Regions from separate parts of the Nonomuraea marmarensis genome, predicted to be linked through region 2. Evidence: predicted binding sites of a transcription regulator. Region 2 holds the regulator's gene; the other holds the start of a gene.
The links. The regulator LexA, encoded in region 2, represses DNA repair genes until DNA is damaged. The targets are predictions, from matches to a motif close to TCGAACANNTGTTCGA.
Positions count from the first base shown of each region.

Region 1 (5,069 bases), on a different contig from region 2:
CCCATATCACCCCTTACCGCCCGAATTGCCGCTGAGGCAGGGGTCGGCCGAGCCTGGCCGGGTTACGGGTGCGCACCATCACAGGGGCAAACCGAGTCACGCCGACTTCGGACGCGCATGGAGGCAACCCCAGGTACGGAGACGGACCCGGCGCGAGCACGCGGCCGGGGCGCGGGCACGAAGCGCAGCCGCGAGCGTGGGCGCAGTCGTGAGGACGGCAGGTTATGGAAAGTCCTCCTCCAGTTCGATGCCCTCCTGTTCGAGCGCCTCCCGGATGACGCGGAACGCCAGCCCCGAGGAGTAGCCCTTGCGCGCGAGCATGCCCGCCAAGCGCCGGGTACGAGTCTGCGGGTCGAGGGATCGGGTGGCGGCGAGTTTGCGTTCCACCAGCCGCCGGGCCGTCTCCGCCTCCTGGTCGGAATCGAGGCGCTCCACGGCTTCGTTCACCGTGTCGGTGTCCACGCCCCGATGGCGCAGCTCGGCCGCCAGGGCACGCTTGGCCAGGCCGCGACCATGGTGCCGGGAATCGACCCAGGCCGCCGCGAATGCCTCGTCGTTGATCAGGCCGAGCTCGGAGAAGCGACCGAGGACCGCCTCGGCGGCTTCCTCCGGCACGTCCCGTTTGCGAAGGGCTTCGGCGAGCTGGGCTCTCGTCTTAGGGGCCATGGTGAGGAGGCGAAGGCAAATGGCCCGGGCCACCGACTCCGGATCGGCCTCGGGTCCAGCACCGGCAGGGCTCTCTACATCAGGCCCTCCGGGCAGCCGGCCCCGCGCATCCTTCCCAGCCCGTCCGTTGGACCGGCCCGATCGGCGCCCTCTGCCCGATCGTTTCTTACCGACGTCCGCCTGCTCGTCCGAGAACCAGCTATTCCCAGCCAATACCTCGGAATGCCACCCGTCGCCCCGCTGGTCACCGGATGCAGCATCCGCACCCGAACGCCGGCCGACACCTTCCTGACCGCCGGTAAGAGCCTGTCCGCCCGAACGCCGGCCGGCGTCCTCCTGATCGCCGACGGCCCGATCAACGATGACCTGGCCACTTAGCCCGGCTTCGGCAGCGCTGGGTTGGCCTTCGTGGGCCTCCGCGGATGACGGTTCTGAGGAGCGGAGGCGGGTGCGTTGTTCGCTCCACTCGTCGACCGATGGCCAGCCACCCGCAGCCGACCGAGCCACGTCACGCCTGCGTGACGAGGTGCCGTCGTCACGAAGGCCTGGCGAAGTGGCGTCACGGTCCTGTGACGAGTTGTCGTCCGTTGCGGAGTGGGCGGGCCAGGCGCCCCCGGCTTGAGGGTGGGGCGCCTGTGGCCGGTCCGTGTCACTCATAGGACTACCGATCAGACGTCACCCGGCTTCGGGGTGGGCTTCGAGGCCCGCCCGGAGGGGGCGGCGGCCGGGGCCGGGGTGGGGGCGGGCTCGGAGGGAGTGTCGAGGCGGGGACCCACGCCCAGCTTGTCCTTGATCTTCTTTTCGATCTCGTTGGCCATGTCGGGGTGGCTCTTCAGGAAGTTGCGCGCGTTTTCCTTGCCCTGGCCGAGCTGGTCACCCTCGTACGTGTACCACGCGCCGGACTTCCGGACGAAGCCGTGCTCCACGCCCATGTCGATGAGGCCGCCCTCACGGGAGATGCCCACCCCGTAGAGGATGTCGAAGTCGGCCACCCGGAACGGCGGGGCCATCTTGTTCTTGACGACCTTGACCCTGGTGCGGTTGCCGACCGCCTCCGTGCCGTCCTTGAGCGTCTCGATGCGGCGAATGTCCAATCTGACCGAAGCGTAGAACTTTAGGGCCTTTCCGCCCGTTGTGGTCTCAGGTGATCCGAACATCACCCCGATCTTCTCGCGGAGCTGGTTGATGAAGATGGCGGTGGTGCCGGTGTTGCTGAGGGCACCGGCGATCTTGCGCAGGGCCTGGGACATGAGGCGGGCCTGGAGGCCGACGTGGCTGTCGCCCATCTCGCCCTCGATCTCGGCCTTGGGCACCAGCGCGGCCACCGAGTCGATGACGATGATGTCGACGGCGCCCGACCTGATCAGCATGTCGGCGATCTCGAGCGCCTGCTCGCCCGTGTCGGGCTGGGAGACCAGCAGGGCGTCGGTGTCGACTCCCAGCTTCTTGGCGTATTCGGGGTCGAGGGCGTGCTCGGCGTCGATGAACGCCGCGATGCCGCCGGCCCGCTGGGCATTGGCCACCGCGTGCAGGGCGATCGTGGTCTTGCCCGAGGACTCCGGGCCGTAGACCTCGACGATGCGCCCGCGCGGCAGCCCGCCGATGCCGAGGGCCACGTCAAGGGAGATCGATCCCGTGGGGATCACCTCGATGGGGGCTCGGGCGTCATCGCCCAGTCGCATGACGGAGCCCTTGCCGAATTGCCGCTCGATCTGAGCGAGGGCGGTCTCGAGGGCCTTCTCGCGGTCGTTGATAGCCATGGGAACTCCCCCTGGAGAGTCGTGGTCCGATCAGTCGAGTGAAAGCTACGGCCTGCCACCGACATTTTCATCGACAGTCGAGGAAGACGTGGTCCATCGTAGCCGAACGGCTGTTCGATCTCAGCAGGAACACGCAGGTGGCCGCAATTAGCCGTCTCGGGGGCGGCGAGCAGGCGGAGGGCCGCACCAACGCGGGCACGATCCGGCTCACCGCGCCTGACGGCAGGGCCATCCAAGGCGCGATCGGCACGTCCTGGCATCCTCATGGACCCGAGCGTGATCCCGCGATCTCGTCAAGTGATGTTCACAAGGGTCCCCATCAGCGTGTTGCGAGGCGGGTGAGCTGGGGAGACTCTCTGCAGGGGCGAGAGTTGGAGGGGCACGTGGCGAGTGGCTACACCGGGGAACGGCTTGCCCATCTGGAGGCACTCGCCGAGTTGCTGCCCAGCCAGGGCCTGGTGAGCCGCATGATCGGCGGCGACGATCCGGTGTTGTGGGTGTGGCACCCGCGCACCGGCCGCCAGACGATCGTCTTCGCCACCCCGTCGGCCCGCGGATGGCTCTTCCTGTGGTCGCCCGGGGGTCAGGGCCGCGCGGACGACCTGGAACGTACGGCCGCCGCGCTCCGGCAGACCCTGGACACGGCGCAGACCTAGCGCAGCCTGGGTGAGACGTCCTCGACCTGGCAGACGGCGCGCCAGACGGTCTTGGCGCTCTCCCCGTCGGCCAGCGCCTGCATGACCGTGCGCCCGCCCAGCGGGGCGATCACGTAGTCGCGGGCCCACGACTCGGCGTACGTCTCGCCGAAATGAGCGTTCATCCGTCTCCAGAACTCGGTCAGGCGCATGAACTCAAGTATGGAATCGCCCGGGGTGTGGGTAAGACACACGCATGCCAAAGACCCCCAAGTCTTCACCCCCGAAGACAGCCAGGACCAAGGCCAACCGGGCCAGGCGCCGCCAGTTACTGCTCGCGCTGCGCCTCGCCGTACAGAAGGAGAAGGGGGAGCGATCGGAGCGGCACGCGGGCATCAGGCAGGCGCCGCGTGCGGGCAAGCCGCGCACGCGCCGGGCGTCGCGACGTTAGAGCACGTCACAGCACCCGCGAGCCGTACATCTCACCGAGATGGTCGGCGAGCAGCTCCAGGCGGGCGCCGTCGGGGTCCTTGAAGTAAATGGAGGCGCCGCTCTCTATCTGGTGCGGCACGCCGGCCATCTCCAGCTTCCCGCGCAACCGTTCCCAGGTGGCGGGGTCGACGGAGATCGCCACGTGGTGCAGCCCGCCCAGCACTTCCTGGTACGGTCCCAGGTCGAGCCCCGGGAAGTCGAAGAACGCCAGCAGGTTTCCGTTGCCGATGTCGAAGAAGAAGTGATTCGAGCCCTTGTAGTCGCGGTTCTCGATGATCTCCGTCAACGGGAACTCCAGGAGGTCCTGGTAGAACCGGATGGTACGCTCCACGTCCGATGAGAGCAGGGCCATGTGGTGCAGGCCGCGTGCGCTGCTCGATGGCCGGTGCGGTAACACGTAACGCTGCCTGATGTCGGCACGGCGAGCCTCAATGGCCGCATAGTCAATGCTCACGGTCGCTGTATGTCCGCCCCGGCCACCGCTCAATCACCTGCCGCCGGGACAATGCGTTTTCTGTCGGTGCGGCGAGGCAGTATGTGCTGGTGAGCTCCCTCGACCACTTCAGCCAGGTGACCAGGCAATGGTTCACCGGAGCCTTCCAAGCGCCCACGGCCGCCCAGGAGGGGGCGTGGGAGTCGATCGCGCGCGGCGACAACACCCTGGTCGTCGCGCCCACCGGGTCGGGCAAGACGCTGGCGGCCTTCCTTTGGTCCCTGGACAAGCTGGCCTCGGAGCCTGCCGGTCGCAAGGGGACGCGGGTGCTCTACGTGTCGCCGCTCAAGGCCCTGGCCGTCGACGTCGAGCGTAACCTGCGGGCGCCGCTGGCCGGGCTCAAGCAGACGGCGCGCAGGCTCGGGGAGCCGGTGCCGGAGATCTCGGTGGCGATCCGTTCGGGTGACACGCCCGCCGAGGATCGCCGGCGGTTCGCGGCCAAGCCGTCCGACATCCTGATCACCACGCCCGAGTCGCTGTTCCTGCTGCTCACCAGCCAGGCGCGGGACGCGTTGCGGGGTGTGGAGACGGTGATCGTGGACGAGGTGCACGCGGTCGCTGCGACCAAGCGCGGCGCCCATCTGGCGCTCAGCCTGGAGCGGCTCGACGCGCTGCTCGACCGGCCCGCCCAGCGGATCGGGTTGTCGGCGACCGTGCGGCCGGTGAGCGAGGTGGCGGCGTTCCTGGGCGGGATGCGGCCGGCCACCGTGGTGCAGCCGCCGTCCGAGAAGCGGATCGAGGTCGAGGTCGTCGTGCCCGTGGAGGACATGACGGAGATGGAGGGCGGGCGGCTCGACGAGGGTGCGGAGCCGGCCAACAGGTCCATCTGGCCCCATGTCGAGGAACGGCTGTTCGACCTGATCGAGGCGCACAGCTCGACGATCGTCTTCGCCAATTCCCGCAGGCTGGCCGAGCGGCTGTGCACGCGGCTCAACGAGCTGGCCTATGGGCGGGAGCAGGGGACGGAGGCCGTGGATCTGTCGATCTGGGAGACGCCTCAGCCGGACGCGGAGCCGCCCAAGC
Region 1 is NZ_JBICRM010000002.1:235,808-240,876, reverse strand. It holds gene ACFLIM_RS04120 (regulatory protein RecX) at 223-666, opposite strand; gene ACFLIM_RS04115 (hypothetical protein) at 889-1,044, shown strand; gene recA (recombinase RecA) at 1,335-2,426, opposite strand; gene ACFLIM_RS04105 (hypothetical protein) at 2,810-3,082, shown strand; gene ACFLIM_RS04100 (DUF3046 domain-containing protein) at 3,079-3,273, opposite strand; gene ACFLIM_RS04095 (hypothetical protein) at 3,318-3,512, shown strand; gene ACFLIM_RS04090 (VOC family protein) at 3,519-4,007, opposite strand; gene ACFLIM_RS04085 (ATP-dependent helicase) at 4,094-5,069, shown strand, end outside.
Region 1: the regulator LexA is predicted to act here: its motif matches at 2,529-2,544, upstream of recA (recombinase RecA).

Region 2 (5,069 bases):
GCTCTCGAAACCGCGATACACCGATGCGAACCGCAGGTAGGCCACCTCGTCGAGCTCCCGCAGCGGGCCCAGGATGGCCAGACCCACTTCGTTGGAGGGGAGCTCGGCCGCGCCCTTGGCCCTGATGGCCTCTTCCACCCGCTGCCCGAGCTGCGCCAGTGAGTCCTCACTGACCGGTCTGCCCTGACATGCCCGCCGCACGCCCGCGACGACCTTGTCCCGCGAGAACGGCTCTGTCACTCCGCTGCGCTTGCTCACCATGAGCAGTACGGTCTCCTGCGTGGTGAACCTGCGCCCGCACTCGGGACAGGTGCGACGGCGTCTGATGGCCCCGCCGTCGTCCGTGGAGCGGCTGTCGATGACCCTGGTGTCAGGGTGGCGACAGAACGGACAGTGCACGCTTTCGCCTCCATCTATGGCCACCACCGCGCACGTAGCGGGATGCTCGCGCACGCCCCACGGTTGTCCATGGAGCGGTCACGTAAACACAAGGTGTGGTGAACTACATCGGTGTAACTACTAGATGTTGTGGTCCAACCGTAGAAGCGAGCGACCATGAACGCAAGTTGACCGACCCCAATCGAACTGAAGTCGCTGATCAGCCCCGCCATCCCTCCTGACTCGGGCGTGTCGCCATCAACACCGGGCCGCTGAACGATGTTCCCGCCGGTAGAGACGTCACAGGAGTTGCATGGGCGCTCGTTCGTGAACAAACCTCACAAAGGTACCGGAGACCCCGTAGGCCACAAATCGCGCCTCCCGGCACACCTCAGCCCACTAGGCGAGCGCACGTGCACCACCGCACGTGCCCAGGACGCCCGGGGCGCGCGCCACCCTGCGGTTCGCGTGCCACATCCACGTCCCCCGTCAACGGCGCGCGACCGAGACATCAGAAACCCCGGAGCCGGAGCCGACCAGGCAACCAATCGACCTGAGACCGCCCCACCCCAGCCCCGGCGACCCGGCGACCCGGCGATCAGCGTAAGGCGGTTGTGTCGCTTGGGACGTAGAGGCGGGTGCCGGGGCGGATGATGGAGTCGGGCAGGCCGTTCAAGCGCTTGATCTCCGCCACCACAACGCCGGGATCGTCCCCTTGGGCGAGCGCGTCGGCGATCACCCAGAGCGTGTCCCCTTTGTGCACCTCCACCCAGGGCAACCCCGCATGGCTGGGCACCACGACCTTCACCGCCGCATGCCCCGCCGTGCGCGTCCCGAGCCAGAACCCGCCCAGCGACAATAACGCCACCGCGACCACCAGCACGACCCGCCCGCGACGAGTCAGCCGCACCGGCGGGGCGGAACGACGCCTGAGCCGCGCCGCCACCCGCCGCTCACGCCACCTCAATCCGCGTCGCTCGCGCCGCCTCTCAGCCCGTTGCTCGCGGCGCTTCGCAGCCCTCCGGCCCCATCCCCGCTGCCCGTCAGCAGCCGACCCCCGCACCGCCCTACTGGTCGCCCTCGCCCCTCGACCTCCATCAACGCCGCCCCCCATCCCCCGGCCCCCACCGGGGATGGCCCTCGGCCCGCGCCCCCGAACGCGGCCAGCCCCCGGCCCGCCACCCGCGTCGCCGCCGGCGCTGCGCGCGCGACCCGTATCAGCACCGGCCCTGGACGTCTCTGGTGGCCTTCGCCCGCCGCCTGTGCCGCCCTCCGCCCCTATGGCCTGCCCTCGACGCCCCCCTGCATCGAGGGTGTCGGCGTCGGCACCTCCCCGGCCCTGCAGTTGGGCGCCTGGACGCGGTGACGGGACAAGCCGCAAATAGGGCTTTCCGCGCCCCCGAGCCACACCCCCGCCGGACGAAGGGCCCTCACGCCGCCCCCCGCCACTCGAACGGGGCCCCAACCTCTTGCCGGAATTCCCGCGGGATCCAGCCCCCGAGCGCGTATTGTCTCCCCGTCGATCCTTGCCCTGCGTGGCATCGGCGATGAGTGTGAGTCGTTTGGTGTCTTCGCTGGTCGTGTCCGTATTCGTGGTCGTTCGCATGGATGACCTCCCGCCGTGTGACCCCTGGAAAAGGCCCAATAAAAGATCAGCAAATCGAACACGGTGTCGATCGAACTCCCGTACGATGTTGTACACCACACTGGCGACAATTTCGAGGAAGACTCGAACAATTGTTTGAAGATGATCTTCAACAGCGATACGGTCGCTGTGTGCGACATCAAGACCACGGACCGGGAGGTTCGCCGGTGAGGCGGGCCGCCAGGCGAGGAGGAAGAGCATGAGTGAGCGGGATGACGCAAACGGGGTCAGCGACCTCGCGGTGCGCCGGCGCGATTCCCTGGGGCTGACTCCCAGACAGCGCAAGATCCTCGAAGTGATTCGCGACTCGGTGCAACAGCGCGGATATCCGCCCTCCATGCGCGAAATCGGCGAGGCGGTGCAGCTGACCAGCACGTCCAGCGTGTCGCACCAGCTGACGGCGCTGCAGCGCAAGGGCTACCTGCGCCGCGACCCGCACCGGCCGCGCGCGCTCGAGGTGCGCCTGCCGGGCGAGCCCGTGTTGTGGGTCGACCCCGACGCCAGCGACGACGAGCCCACGATCAGCCGCCCCACGGCCGCCTACGTGCCGCTCGTCGGCCGCATCGCCGCCGGTGGCCCGATCCTCGCCGAGGAGAGCGTCGAGGACGTCTTCGCGCTGCCCAAGCAGCTCGTCGGCGAGGGCACGCTGTTCCTCCTGCAGGTCACCGGTGACTCGATGATCGAGGCCGCCATCGCCGACGGCGACTGGGTGGTCGTCCGCCAGCAGCCGGTGGCGGAGAGCGGCGACATCGTGGCCGCCATGATCGAGGGCGAGGCCACCGTCAAGACCTTCAAGCGCAAGGACGGCCACGTCTGGCTCGTCCCGCACAACGCCAACTACGAGCCCATCCCCGGCGACGAGGCCAGCGTCCTGGGCAAGGTCGTAGCAGTCCTCCGCCGGTTGTAATCGGACGTCGTAACCGACGGCCACTCGGGCGCGCGTCATGCGTCGCGCCGCGTTCCGGCGCGCGCCAAAAACACATACATGCACGGGGTACGACACCACCCAGGCCAGGCGGTCATCCTCGCCGCACCGTCCTTCGGCCGAACGGCCATGGTCCGGAGTGGACGTCGTAGCCGCCGTGGTGAGCTGGCACGCGCCGTCAGCGACGCGCGCCAGGATGGCGACCAGACGGACGCGAGCCAGTGTCAGGGCAGCGGCGGCAGGTCGGGCGGAGTCGCGGCCGGGTGCTCCTCAAGGGCGGCCAGAGCCAGCTCGATCGCCTTCTCCAGTTGCGGATCCCGCCCCGCCACCCGGTCCTGCGGTGTGATCACCACTTCGATGTCCGGCTCCACCCCGTGGTTCTCCACCCCCCACCCCTGCCCGTCGATCCAGAACGAGTACCGAGGCTGCGTGACCCGGGTCCCGTCCACCAGCGAATACCGCGAGTCGATCCCGATCACCCCGCCCCACGTCCGGGTCCCCACCAGCGGCCCGATGCCACGGTTCTTGATCCCGGCGCTCACGATGTCACCGTCGGAGGCCGCGAACTCGTCGGTGATCGTCACGATCGGCCCCCGAGGTGAGTCCTCCGGATACCGCATCGGCTCGTACCCGCGCGCCCGCGCCCACCCGGTGACCTTGCGGGACAGCTTCTCCAGCACCAGCTCAGACAGGTGCCCGCCGCCGTTCTCCCGCACGTCCACGACCAGCCCGTCATAAGCCATCTCGGTACGCAGGTCCCGATGGAACTGCGCCCACCCGGAAGCCACCATGTCGGGCACGTGCAGGTATCCGAGCCTGCCGCCGGACGCCTCCCTGACGTGGGCCCGGCGACTCTCCACCCAGTCGTGGTAGCGCAGCTGCGACTCGTCCGCGATCGGGCTGACCACGACCCGGCGCGGGTCCCCACCGGCGGCGGGCCGCACGGTCAGCTCGATCGGCTGGTTGGCGGTGCCGGCGAGGAGGGCGAGGGGGCCGCGTACCGGATCCACCGGACGCCCGCCCACCGCGACGATCGCGTCGCCCGGACGGACGGCCACGCCGGGCGCGAGGAGCGGCGAGCGGGCGGCGTGGTCGGAGGACTCGCCGGGCAGGATGCGCGTGACCCGCCACACCCCGTCGGCGTCACGCGAGAGGTCGGCGCCGAGCAGGCCCTGGCGGCGCCGGGGGTCGTAGCCGCCGCCGTTGCCGTAGGCGTAGGCGTGTGAGGTGCCCAGCTCGCCCTGCGTCTCCCAGAGCACGTCGATCAGCTCGGAATGGGCGCCGATGCGTTCGACCAGCGGTTCGTAGCGGTCGAGCACGGCCTGCCAGTCGACGCCGTTCATGTCCTCGCGCCAGAAGTGGTCGCGCATGAGCCGCCCCGCCTCGCGGAAGCCCTGCCGCCACTCGGCGACCGGGTCGAGCTGCACGGTGATCCGGTCGAGGTCGATGGTGACGACCTCGTCGCCCTCCCCGGCGGCGCGGGTCTGCAGGCCGTTCTTGCCGTTGGTGACGAGCCTGGTGCCGTCGCCGCTGACCTCGAACGAGCGCACCTCCCTGCCCAGCTCGGTCTTGGCGCGCTTCTTGAGGTCGTAGCGTTCCAGCACGATCTCGTTCGTGGACTCGGTCCCGTCGCCGAGTTGCCCCGCGAGCGGGTAGCGCAGCCACAACAGCGCGTCCTTCGCGGTACGCAGGTTGTGATACCGCCCGGCGGGCACCGGCACCGGCACGACCCGCGAGGCGAGCCCCTCGGGATCGACCTCGGTACGCGGCGGCGCGTCGTCCTTCTTCTCCTCCTTGCCGGGCTTGTCGTCCTCGCCGTTGAACCCGCGCCCCTGCAACGAGGGGTCGAACGGCGACGGCGTGGCGGCCTGCAGAGGCACGATGTACGGCTTGCACCCGGCAGGGAACGACAGGTCGAAGACGTGCGCGTCGTAAACGGGATCGAACGTGCGCACCGACAGGAATGCCAGATGTTTCCCGTCCTTGCTGAACACCGGGTCGTAGTCGGCGAACCGCACCGGCGTCACGTCGATCACCGACGTACCGTCCACCCGCCCCATCTTGATCTGCGACAGCGGTTCGTGATGCGGATGTTCCCAGGCCAGCCAGCCCGAGTCGGGC
Region 2 is NZ_JBICRM010000013.1:102,466-107,534, forward strand. It holds gene nrdR (transcriptional regulator NrdR) at 1-399, opposite strand, end outside; gene ACFLIM_RS22525 (LysM peptidoglycan-binding domain-containing protein) at 977-1,288, opposite strand; gene lexA (transcriptional repressor LexA) at 2,223-2,930, shown strand; gene ACFLIM_RS22535 (S41 family peptidase) at 3,173-5,069, opposite strand, start outside.